2 regions of the Roseovarius sp. THAF8 genome follow, and region 2 is predicted to be linked to the other one. Evidence: riboswitches for the same ligand, from Rfam matches in the RefSeq annotation. Region 2 holds a riboswitch; the other holds the start of a gene.
What was found. Region 2 has a riboswitch for thiamine pyrophosphate ahead of thiD (bifunctional hydroxymethylpyrimidine kinase/phosphomethylpyrimidine kinase). Riboswitches for the same ligand answer to the same signal wherever they lie in the genome.
Positions count from the first base shown of each region.

Region 1: another riboswitch for thiamine pyrophosphate. It lies ahead of thiC (phosphomethylpyrimidine synthase ThiC); the one in region 2 lies ahead of thiD (bifunctional hydroxymethylpyrimidine kinase/phosphomethylpyrimidine kinase).

Region 1 is NZ_CP045410.1:425,412-431,401, reverse strand. It holds gene FIU85_RS02150 (ribonuclease E/G) at 1-192, shown strand, start outside; gene thiC (phosphomethylpyrimidine synthase ThiC) at 443-2,242, opposite strand; TPP riboswitch at 2,349-2,470, opposite strand; gene FIU85_RS02140 (phasin family protein) at 2,535-2,900, opposite strand; gene FIU85_RS02135 (sulfurtransferase TusA family protein) at 3,098-3,325, opposite strand; gene FIU85_RS02130 (cytochrome c biogenesis CcdA family protein) at 3,431-4,183, shown strand; gene FIU85_RS02125 (hypothetical protein) at 4,350-5,558, shown strand; gene FIU85_RS02120 (cytochrome P450) at 5,555-5,990, shown strand, end outside.
Region 2 is NZ_CP045410.1:2,175,618-2,181,607, forward strand. It holds gene FIU85_RS10640 (CaiB/BaiF CoA-transferase family protein) at 1-118, shown strand, start outside; gene FIU85_RS10645 (YafY family protein) at 149-853, opposite strand; gene FIU85_RS10650 (hypothetical protein) at 937-1,398, shown strand; gene FIU85_RS10655 (isocitrate lyase/phosphoenolpyruvate mutase family protein) at 1,395-2,213, shown strand; gene FIU85_RS10660 (hypothetical protein) at 2,215-2,397, shown strand; gene FIU85_RS10665 (hypothetical protein) at 2,390-2,845, shown strand; gene FIU85_RS10670 (hypothetical protein) at 2,903-3,133, shown strand; gene thiD (bifunctional hydroxymethylpyrimidine kinase/phosphomethylpyrimidine kinase) at 3,170-4,000, opposite strand; TPP riboswitch at 4,039-4,127, opposite strand; gene smpB (SsrA-binding protein SmpB) at 4,370-4,846, shown strand; gene FIU85_RS10685 (hypothetical protein) at 4,943-5,233, shown strand; gene sseA (3-mercaptopyruvate sulfurtransferase) at 5,312-5,990, shown strand, end outside.

The DNA.
Region 1 (5,990 bases), 1.8 Mb from region 2:
GCCGAAACGGCTCAGGATTCGGCGCCCGAAGCCGAGGCCAAGCCTGCCAGGAAACCGCGCACGCGTTCGACCTCGACCCGCAAGAAGCCCGAGCCGGTCGCCGCCGAAGCCGCGGACACGGGCGAGGCCGCCAAGCAAGCGGCGGACGATGATAAGCCCAAGCGCAAGGGCTGGTGGTCTTTCGGCGGCTAAGTTGCTCTGACCAAAACGAAAAACGCCGGGGCAGGACCCCGGCGTTTTTATTTGATGCACATGGTGCGACGCGCGCCTCTTGCCCACGCCGTCCCGGGCCTGACCCGGGACCTCATCGGTCAGAGATCCCGACTCAAGTCCGGGATGCCACTCGCCCCCCACGCGCCGTCATCCTCGGGCTCGACCCGAGGATCTCCACGCGAAGAGATCCCGGATCAGGTCCGGGATGAGTGCCGGGTCAACCCGGCACTCACTCCTCCGCCTCGTCCACCGGCACGTACAAATCCCCGCCTTCGCGGAACTTCGCGGCCATCTTCTCCATCCCTTCCTTCTGCGCCTCGGCGCGGATGTCATGGCTGATCCGCATCGAGCAGAATTTCGGCCCGCACATCGAGCAGAAATGCGCAACCTTGTGCGCCTCCTTGGGCAGGGTCTGGTCATGGAACTCGCGCGCCGTCTCGGGGTCCAGCGACAGGTTGAACTGGTCCTCCCAGCGGAACTCGAACCGGGCCCGTGACAGCGCATCGTCGCGCCGCTGCGCCCCCGGCAGCCCCTTGGCGAGGTCCGCCGCATGGGCCGCGATCTTGTAGGTAATCACGCCGGTCTTCACGTCGTCCCGGTCGGGCAGGCCCAGATGCTCCTTCGGCGTCACGTAGCACAGCATCGCGCAGCCGAACCAGCCGATCATCGCCGCCCCGATCCCGCTGGTGATATGATCGTACCCTGGCGCGATATCCGTGGTCAGCGGTCCCAGCGTATAGAACGGCGCCTCGTGACAGCATTCCAGCTGCTTGTCCATGTTCTCCTTGATCTTGTGCATGGCCACGTGGCCCGGCCCCTCGATCATCACCTGGCAATCCTTGGCCCAGGCGATCTTGGTCAATTCGCCCAGCGTCTCCAATTCGGCGAACTGCGCTTCGTCATTGGCATCCGCGATGGACCCGGGCCGCAACCCGTCGCCCAAAGAAAAGCTCACGTCATAGGCCCGGCAGATGTCGCAGATTTCCTCGAAATGCTCGTAAAGGAACGACTCGCGGTGATGGTGCAGGCACCACTTGGCCATGATCGACCCGCCGCGCGACACGATCCCCGTCACCCGGTCCACCGTCATCGGCACCATGTGCAGGCGCACGCCCGCGTGGATGGTAAAGTAATCCACCCCCTGTTCCGCCTGTTCGATCAGCGTGTCGCGGAACACCTCCCAGGTCAGGTCCTCGGCAATGCCGTTCACCTTTTCCAGCGCCTGGTAGATCGGCACGGTCCCGATCGGCACGGGGCTGTTGCGGATGATCCATTCGCGCGTGTTGTGGATGTTGCGGCCCGTGGAAAGGTCCATCACCGTGTCCGCGCCCCAGCGGATCGCCCAGACCAGCTTGTCCACTTCCTCTTCCATCGACGAGGTGACGGCGGAGGTGCCCATGTTGGCGTTGATCTTCACCAGGAAATTGCGCCCGATAATCATCGGCTCAGCCTCGGGGTGGTTGATGTTTGCCGGGATGATCGCCCGGCCCGCCGCCACCTCGTCGCGCACGAATTCGGGCGTCACGTAATCAGGGATATTTGCGCCCCAATCGTTGCCGTCCCGCGCCTCCGCCACCGTCTCGCGCATCTGGTTCTCGCGGATCGCGATGAACTCCATCTCCGGCGTGACGATGCTCGCCCGCGCATAGGCCAGCTGCGTCACCGCCTTGCCGTCCTTGGCCCGCATCGGCGCGGCAAGGTTGGGAAATTCCGGCGTCAGCCGGTCGCCTTCGACGAACCCATTGTCCTCGGGCTTCACCACGCGGCCCTCGTATTCCTCCACGTCACCCCGCGCGGTGATCCAGCCGCGGCGCAGCTTCGGCAGCCCCTCGCGGATATCGGTCAGCACGTTCGGGTCGGTGTAAGGCCCGGAACTGTCATAGACGGGCAGGGGCTCTTCGCCCGATGTGGGATGCACGGAAATCTCGCGCATCGGCACGCGGATCTCGGGGAATTGCGTGCCGTTCACATAGATCTTGCGCGATGCGGGCAGCTCGCCCGTGGTGATCTTGGGATTGGGTACGTTCATTTTGGCGCTCCTCAAGCGGTTACTCGAAAAGACACCAGATGAGTCGTGGCTTGGGGGAAACGCGGGGGCGATGCGCCCCGTCTTCGGACCACAACCCGGGCGGGCCGGGGATGCGATCCTAGCTTCCTACGCCAGTGTCAACTGGGTCAGGTTCAAAGGGTCGCGTCACCGGGCATATGCCCTCGTCAGCCTCTCAGTCCCCTGGGCGGGACCCCCCTGCGTAAGCGGGAGGCTAGCGAAGCGTCGCCGTGATTTCAACGGATATTCGGAAAAAGCTGCGGCGGGTTTCGGATCAGACCGGCACGTCGTCGTAATTGCGCCGGGTCGTGGGGGTGGTGTCCTTGATATCGACCCGCAACGCCACGCCCATCATCTCCATCATCCGGCGCGTCTCTTCGGTGTAGTCCGTGAACGCCTTCTTCATGAAATCGCTCTGCACCTGCATCAGCTCCTGCGGCGTCCTGCAGGCCAGCATCGCGCGCTGCGCCTCCAGGTCCTTTTCCAGCCGCTCGGTCACAAAGCGCATGCTTTCCTGCATCATGTCGAACCACGCCGTGGTAGCCACGGGGCTGAACGCGGCCATCGCGGCGACCATGCCGGCATGGGCCGGGTCGGTCGCGTCCGGGGTTTCGGTGGTCTTTTTCGTCGATTTTGCCATCTGCGCCACTCCTTCCGAGCTTCGGCAAAGGCCGCGGTGGCGCGGTCTTTGCGGGAATGTCGTCCGAACTGGCACACCACACCGAAACATGCGCCTCGCGCCATTCGGAACTGTAACAATTATATGACGTAGCCGGCCCGAGGTACAGCGCAACCGGGCCGCTGGGAGCCGCGCCGTTGTCGCACCCCCCGTGCGGCTCAGCCCTTGCGCACCCGGTAAAGCGTGGCCGTCCCGTCTTCGACCGTCTCGATCAGCTCATGCCCCGCCTCGGCGCAGAAATGCGGCACGTCGATCACCGCCGCCGGATCATCCGCCCGCAGCACGATCACGTCGCCTGCCGCCAGCGGCTTCATCCGCTTGCGCAGCTTCAAGACGGGCAGGGGGCACAAGAGCCCCACGGCGTCGATGATCTCAGGTTCGCTCATGGCTCGGGAGGTAATCCAACCGTTACAGCCTGTCCACCGAGATGTGACCGCCCCGTGACCCCGCGTCGCGTGACGCCCCCTTCGTTTTGCAATACACGGGGGTCCATGTTCGGAATCGATCTCATAGACGCCACCCTGATCCCCGCCATGGCCATCGCGCTGGTGGCCGGCGTCTTCTCGTTTCTCAGCCCCTGCGTGCTGCCCATCGTGCCGCCTTACCTCGCCTACATGAGCGGCGTCACCGTCACCGACCTGCAAACCGCGCAAACGTCCCGCAACAAGGCGATCCTGCCCGCACTCTTCTTCGTGCTGGGCCTGTCGACAGTGTTTCTTCTGCTGGGCTTCGCCGCCTCGGCCATGGGCCGTGAGCTGCTGCAATACCAGGATTGGTTCAACACCGCCGCGGGCCTCATCGTGATGATCTTCGGCCTGCATTTCCTGGGCATCTTCCGCATCGGCATCATGGACCGCGAGGCCCGGCTCGACGTGGGCGACAAGGGCGGCACCAGTTTCGGCGCCTATATCCTCGGCCTCGCCTTCGCCTTCGGCTGGACCCCCTGCATCGGGCCGCAGCTCGGCGCGATCCTGTCGCTCGCCGCCTCCGAGGCCTCGGTCACGCGCGGCACGCTCCTGCTCGCGGTCTACGCCGCGGGCCTGGGCATCCCGTTCCTGCTCGTGGCCGCCTTCCTGCCGCGCCTTTCCGGGCTCATGGCCTGGATGAAACGCCACATGGACCAGATCGAGCGTATCATGGGGCTCCTGCTCTGGACCATCGGCCTCCTGATGCTGACCGGCGGGTTCGCCGCCTTCTCCTACTGGCTGCTCGAGATGTTCCCGGCGCTGGCCATGGTGGGCTAGGGGCCTCTGTCCGCCCCCGTTGCGCCCCCGTCCCGCGACCTCGCCCAGCCGCGCCTCGGCATGAGATCCCGGATCGGGTCCGGGATTCTCTGTCGCACATCAGCCTTACTCTTGCCCAAGACTTCGATTAACCTCTCCCCAAAGAAGAGGCCAAGACAGGTCTGGCATGAGCAGCCCCACCCAAGCCCAAGTCACCCGCCGCCGGGTGTTCTACATCCCGGGATACGATCCCATCCACCCGCGCCGCTACCGCGAGCTCTACCGCAAGGAGGGCGCGGAACAGGCGGGCCTCTCGGGCTATGACCTCACCCTTTCCGCCCGCAAATCCGAAGGCCGCTATGGCTGGCAGGTCGATGCGCAGATCGACGGGCACGACATCCATACCGAGTTCGACGTGCTGGTCTGGTCCGACATCGTCCGCGACAGCATGGAACGCGGCATCGCCGGCACCTACCTGCAACTCATCCGCACCGCCTGGACCTATATCGCCTCGGGCGCGCTCTTCCGCCTGATGCGCCTGCGCAAGGGGCCGGTCATCGCCGCGCTCTACCCGGTGGGGTTCCTGATCGTGCAGCTTCTGATTGCCCTCGCGCTGGCCTACGCTCTGGGCCGCCTGCTGGCGCTCCTGCACCCCTACGCGGCCTGGGCGGGCCTCGCGGTGGTCCCGCCCGTGCTCCACTGGTTCAAGGCCCGCGACAACAAGCTCTTCGCCTACTACCTCATGCACGACTACGCCTATTCGGCCCAATCCAAGGGCGCCAACCCGCCCGAGCTGGAGGCGCGGATGGCCCAGTTCACCGACGAGATCGCCGCGGCGCTCACCACGGACGTGGACGAGGTGCTGGTGGTCGGCCATTCCTCCGGCGCGCATCTGGGTGTCTCCATCCTCGCCGACCTGATCCGCCAGGGCCGCGTACCGCACAACGGCCCGATACTCTCTTTCCTCACGCTGGGGCAGGTCGTCCCCATGGTCTCGTTCCTCAAAAACGCCCACCGCCTCCGCGCCGACCTGCATTACCTTTCGATCCGCGATGAACTCACCTGGGTCGACGTCACCGCCCCCGGCGACGGCTGCGCCTTCGCGCTGTGCGATCCCGTCTGCGTCTCGGGCGTCGCCCCCGAAAACCAGCGCTGGCCCCTGATCCTGTCGGCCGCCTTCACTCAAACACTCAGCCCCGAGCGCTGGAAAGCCCTGCGCTGGCGCTTCTTCCGCCTGCATTTCCAGTATCTCTGCGCCTTCGACCGCCCCGGCGACTACGACTATTTCCAGATCACCGCCGGCCCGCAGACCTTGGGCCACCGCTACGCCGACCGCGCCCCGTCGCCCAGCCGCATCACCCGCGCCACCTCCCGTTTCACGAGCATGGCGGCATGACGCAGCCCCCCAAGCCCCCGGCGCGCGAGGGCCGCGTTTCACTCTGGCGCTACATGCGGCTCTTCCGGGCCGACATCCTCTCGGCCCAGCCCGCACGGCTCTACCGCGCGTGGATGGCCGAATTCCGCACGCCGTTCTTCCGCTCCTACCTCTGCAACCAGCCAGAGCTTGTTGACCTCGTGCTGAAAAACCGCCCCGACGACTTCCCCAAATCCGACCGCGTGCGTGAGGGCCTCACGCCGCTTCTCGGCAATTCCGTCTTCGTCACGAACGGTGAGACATGGAAACGCCAGCGCCGTATCATCGACCCGGCCTTCGAGGGCGGGCGCCTGCGCGATACCTTCCCAGCCATGCTCGCCGCGGGGCAGGGCGCCGTGGCCCGTTTGGCCGGGCACGCCACCGGCCAGCCCGTCGAGATTGAGGCCGAGACCA
Region 2 (5,990 bases):
GCAACCGGCCCCCGCGCCCCGCTTCGACGGACAGGCGCAGGCACCGAACCCGACGCCGCAGCGCGGGCAACATACCGAAGAAATCCTGAAAGACCTCAGACAGCGCGGCCTCGTCTGACCTCGTAGGGTGGGTGAAGACCCACGCGCCTCACGCGCGCCTCGACGCGGTGTAGAGGACCCAGTCCTCCCCCTCCAGCGTCGCCTCCCATGCCGCCCGCAGCGCCGCCGCCTCTCCGGCAAAGCCCTCCCCCGTCGGCACGCTCTCCACGATCCGGTCGATGCGGAAACTGCGAAACCCCTGCCGCAGCGCGCACCACGCCGCCAGCACGACCGCGTCGATGTGATAGGTCAGCGCCACGGGCCGGATCACCCGCTCCGTCCGCGCCTCCTGCAGGTCAACGTAAACGATCCGCAATTCCACCGCATCGCGGATCTGCGCCCGCAACGCTTCGGCATCCACCCCGTCGCGCGGGATGCGGTTCCAGCCCGACACCCGCAACGGCACATGCGGCGCGCCGCCCGGCAACGCGGTGGCGATCTTCTCGCCCGCCCGCCGCGCCGCCCGCTCCAGCCCCGGATCCCCGGTGCGATGCAACAGCGCCATGCCCACGTAAAGCGCCTCCAGCTCCTCGGCGGAAAACATCAGCGGCGGCAGGTCATATCCCGCCCGCATCATGTACCCCACGCCCGCCGCGCCCTCGACCGGCACGCGCAACGCCTGCAACGCCACCACGTCGCGATAGATCGTCCGCTTGGTGACCTCCAGCTCCTCGGCCAGCATCGCGGCGGTCACCGGCGCATCGGCGCTGCGCAGGATCTGGATGATGTCGAACAGGCGGGTCGATCGGGTCATGCGGACACCCTAGCATGATTGCTGACAGTATGGTGTCAGCAGCGTTGCAGTAGGCTGATCCCGGATCAACAAGGACCCTCGCCATGCTGCAAGACTACACCGCCAGGACCGGCACGCTCAGTCCCATCTGGACGCTGGAAATCCAGACCCTGCCGCAAGACACCGACCGGATACTGGATGCCGTGATGCAGGTGCATCCCCTGGGCTATGGCCGCTATCATCGCACCGCGTCCGTGTCGGCCACCGGCGCCGAGACCACGACACCGCAGCCCAACTCCACCACCACCACGCACAAGAGCACATATATGCCCGGCAGCGCCGAGACCTACCCAATGGTCGAGCTGAAAATCTCCATCGAACGCGACCTTCCCGCCCTGCAACGGGTCATGGACGCGATCATGGACGCCCACCACTACGAAGAACCCGTGATCTTCGTGCGCGAGGACTGGGCCAGCCGCGCCAGTTACGACCCGAACCGGACCAACCCGAACCGCTGGTGGAACGATGGCCGCGGCCTGCCGGACATGGTGGCGTTTTCCCGATGACGGCCCAAGACTTCCGCGCCCTGCACCACGGCGACAAGCCCTTCGTCATCCCCAACCCGTGGGATGCCGGCTCCGCCCGCATCCTCGCGTCCATTGGCTTTCCGGCGCTCGCGACAACCAGCGCCGGCATGGCCTTTTCCATGGGCCGCCTCGAAGGCACCGTGCCATCCGCGGATGTCCTGGACCATTGCCGCACGATCGTCGGCGCCACTCCCCTGCCGGTCAGTGCCGACCTCGAACGCGGCTTCGGCGAAAGCCCCGAGAGCGTAACCGAAACCATCCGCGCCGCCGCCGCCACCGGCCTTGCCGGCGCCTCGATCGAGGACCACACCGGCGACCGGAACGCGCCCATCTACGACCACACCCTGGCCGTCGAACGGATGATCGCCGGGGTCGAGGCCGCCCGGACCCTTTCGCAGGATTTCGTCCTCACCGCCCGCTGCGAAAGCCTGCTCTGGGGCGAAACGCGCCTCGACCCGGTCATCGCCCGCCTGCAGGCGTTCGAGGCGGCGGGGGCCGACGTCCTCTACGCCCCCGGCCTGCCCGACCTCGACGCCATCCGCACGGTCTGCGCGGCCGTGACCCGGCCGGTCAACGTAGTCATGGGCCTGCCCGGCCGCACCTTCACGCTGGATCAGCTGACAGAGGCCGGCGTGGCCCGCATCAGCGTCGGTTCGGCCTTCTTCCGCGTCGCCTACGGCGCCCTCATCGGGGCCGCGCGCGACATCCGCGACACCGGCCGTTTCGACAAGACCGCGCAGGGCATCGGCTTCGCGGACCTGGAATCCCACCTCGCCCCATTTACGGAGATCTGACATGATCATGTACTATTACCCCGACGGCAGCCACTGCTTCCGCGCGCTGCACACCACCCACGCCGTCTATACGGACGCGAACGGAAAGCTGATCGCACGCACCCTGCGTCCCGACAATTCCGAGCTGTACGAATTCGAGATCACCGGCTTCGAACTGCTCGAGACGGGGGTGCGCTATGACTGACCCCTCGATCCTCCGGACCGGCTTCGACACAAGGCCCATCGAGATGCAACCCATGTGGGCCCTCATGTTCCAGGCGCCCTCTGAAGACGTCGACCGCATATTCGACGCCGTGACACAGGTCGCGCCCCTGACCCAGGGCAAGACCGACCGCAACGGCTATCGCGCCCCCGGCGGGCTGGAATATTACCGCCCCCGGGAAGGCACCCCGACAGGCGCCGAGGACGACACGCGCCACCGCCCCGGCGTCGACGAGATGCGCTTCTTCCTGCCCCGCGACCCCGCCATGTTGACCGCGGTGATCGAGGCGATCTACGCGGTCCACAGCTACTACGAACCGGTCATCACCGTGACGGATGTGCTGCGCAGCCAGTGCAAGGGCCTCGACGACAGCGACAATCCCCACCGCTGGTGGAACAGGGACGGCGACTGGAAAACATCGCCCACGTAGGGTGGGGTTCCACCCCACCTTCCCACGCCACAAATCCGCGAACTGTTACGTCGGCCCGTGCCCCGACCCCACCTCCAGCGCCCCGGCCCCGGCGTCGACAAGACGCGCGCCTTCAAGCCTCGCGACCCCGCGACACTGACCGCTCTGATCGAAGCGATCCGTACCCTCCTCAGCTCCTACGAACGGCTCTTCACCGTAACAAAGGTCCTGCGCAGCCAGTGCAAGAACCTCGACCACAGCGACACTTCCCCACCGCTGGTGAAACAGGGCCGGTCACCCAAGGCGTAGGGTGGGGTTCCACCCCACCTTCACCGACCCCCACCTTCACCAATCCGGCCAAAGCCCCGCGAAATGATGCGTCGGCCCGTGCCCCGACCCCACCTCCAGCGCCCCGGCCCCGGCAATCGCCCGCGCGACATAGGCCTTCGCCGCCCGCACCGCCTCGGGCAGGGCCACGCCCCGCCCGATCCGCGCCGCCAGCGCCGCCGACAGGGTGCATCCCGTCCCGTGGGTGTTCCGCGTCGCCATCCGCGCGCCCTCGAACCAATGCACGCCGTCCGCATCGGCCAGCACGTCGGGGCTGTCCTCGCCCTCCAGGTGCCCGCCCTTCAGCAGCACCGCACCGCAGCCCAGCGCCCGCAGCGCCTGGGCCTGCTCCGCCATCGCGTCCCGCGTCACCGCCTCGTCGCAGCCCAGCAGCACCGCCGCCTCCGGCAGGTTCGGCGTGATGACGCGCGCCTTCGGCACCAGCGCCTCGCCCAACGCCGCCACCGCGTCCTCGGCCAACAGCGATGCGCCGCCCTTGGCCACCATCACCGGATCGATCACCACCGGCACGTCCGGCAAGGCGTCCGCCACCGCGCGGGCGATCTCTGCCGTGGCGATCATCCCAATCTTCACCGCATCGATCCGCACATCCTCGGCGACGGCCCGGACCTGGTCGGCCACGAACTCCGGCGGCACCAGGTGCACCCCCTGCACACCCCGCGTGTTCTGCACCGTCAGCGCGGTCAGCGCCGCCATCCCGTAGGCGCCGTTCGCCGAAATCGCCTTCAGGTCCGCCTGCACCCCGGCCCCGCCCGACGGGTCCGACCCTGCGATCGACAGGATGTTGGCGATCCCGCCGCTGTCCGCGTGAAATGTCCTGGGAATCATCCGGCTCCTTTCGCGGCGCGCGAAAGGCAGGGGTCCGACCGGGTCCGGTCCCGCCTTCCTCCGCCAGCATGATCTGGGTCAGGTTCAAAGGGTGCATCTCAGCCCGAAGGCGCCCCTGGCTCGTGCCGGACGATAGGCGAGCTGGCCCGCCTGTCAACCGCAACCGCACCCGCGCAACGCCCGCTCCGTTCATCCGGCCCCCTGCAGGAAACCGCACCGTCGCGATACCACCCGGATACCGACGCGATACCGACGTCCGGATCTGCCCTCCCGGGGCCCGTTAACCTCTCGATTCGCTTCAGGGGGTTGGAAGCCTTCGCCGCAGGGGCTATCTTGCTCTCTTGCACCGCCCGGAAGGCAGAACTCGACATGGTCAAGCCCAAGATAAATCCGAACTACAAGGTCGTCGCCGAGAACCGCAAGGCGCGGCACGACTATGCCATCGAGGACGACCTCGAATGCGGCATGGTGCTCGCCGGGTCCGAGGTCAAATCCCTGCGCCAGAAGACCTCCAACATCGCCGAAAGCTATGCCGCGGTCGAGGATGGCGAACTGTGGCTGGTCAACAGCTACATCGCCCCCTACGAACAGGCCGTGCCTTTCGGGCATGAGGACCGGCGACGCCGCAAGCTCTTGGTTTCGCGCAAGGAAATGGCGCGCCTGTGGAACGAGACGCAGCGCAAGGGCATGACCCTTGTGCCGCTGGTGATGTATTTCAACGACCGTGGCATCGCCAAGATCAAGATCGGCATCGCCAAGGGCAAGAAGAACACCGACAAGCGCCAGACCGAGGCCAAGCGCGACTGGAACCGCCAGAAGCAGCGGCTTTTGCGCCACGGTATGTAAACGCTTCGGATTCCACCCTCTGCGGGTGCCGCCCGTTTTGCTATCCTCCCTTAGTTCCCGGCGCGACGCGCGGGACTGCACGGGGGACCGGGAAGCATGGACTTACTGATCAGCCTCATTGCCGGCGCCATCGGCGGCAACATCGCCGGCGGCCTTGTGCCCCGCCTCAACCTCGGACTCCTGATCAATTCCCTTGCCGGCAGTCTGGGTGGTCTTATGGGGGGCCATGCCCTTGCTTTGCTGGGCTTTGGCGGGCTTGCGCAGACAGCGCCCGATAGCGTGTCCCTCGACCCCACGGCCCTGACCACCCAACTGGCCGCGGGCGGTCTGGGCGGCGGCGCGTGCCTGCTGGCCGTGGGTCTTCTGCGCAATCTTCTGACCCGCTGACCCGCCGCAGCGCCTGCCCCCCGCTTGCACTGTCCGGCGTCCCGCGCTACGTCACTGTCAACGTTTCAGGGGGCTGTCATGGCAAACGACGATCCGAAAACATTGGTATCCACCGATTGGCTGGCGGCGCATCTGGGCGACCCGGACCTGCGGATCCTCGATGCCACCTATTTCCTGCCCGGCGTCGACCGCGATGCCAAGGCGGAATACGAGCAGGCCCACATCCCCGGCGCACGCTTCTTCGATATCGACGATATCTCGGACCACCGTTCGGACCTGCCGCACATGGCCCCCCCGGTGGAAAAGTTCATGTCCCGCATGCGCCAGATGGGCGTGGGTGACGGGCACCAGGTGGTGGTCTACGACACCCACGGTCTCTTTTCGGCGGCCCGCGTCTGGTGGCTCTTCCGCCTGATGGGCCAGACCGAAGTCGCCGTCCTGGACGGCGGCCTGCCCAAGTGGCTGGCCGAGGGCCGCCCGACCGAGGACCTGCCGCCGATGATCCGCGACCGGCACATGACCGTCCGGCGCGAGGCGCACCGGGTCAAGGACGTCACGCAGGTCGCCGCCGCCTCCAAGCTGGGCGACTACACTATCCTCGACGCCCGTGCGCCCGGACGGTTTCGCGGCGACGAGCCCGAACCGCGCCAGGGCCTGCGGGCCGGGCACATCCCCAATTCCCGCAACGTCCCCTACAGCTCCCTGCTCAACGATGACGCCACGATGAAATCCCCCGACGAACTGCGCGCGATCTTCG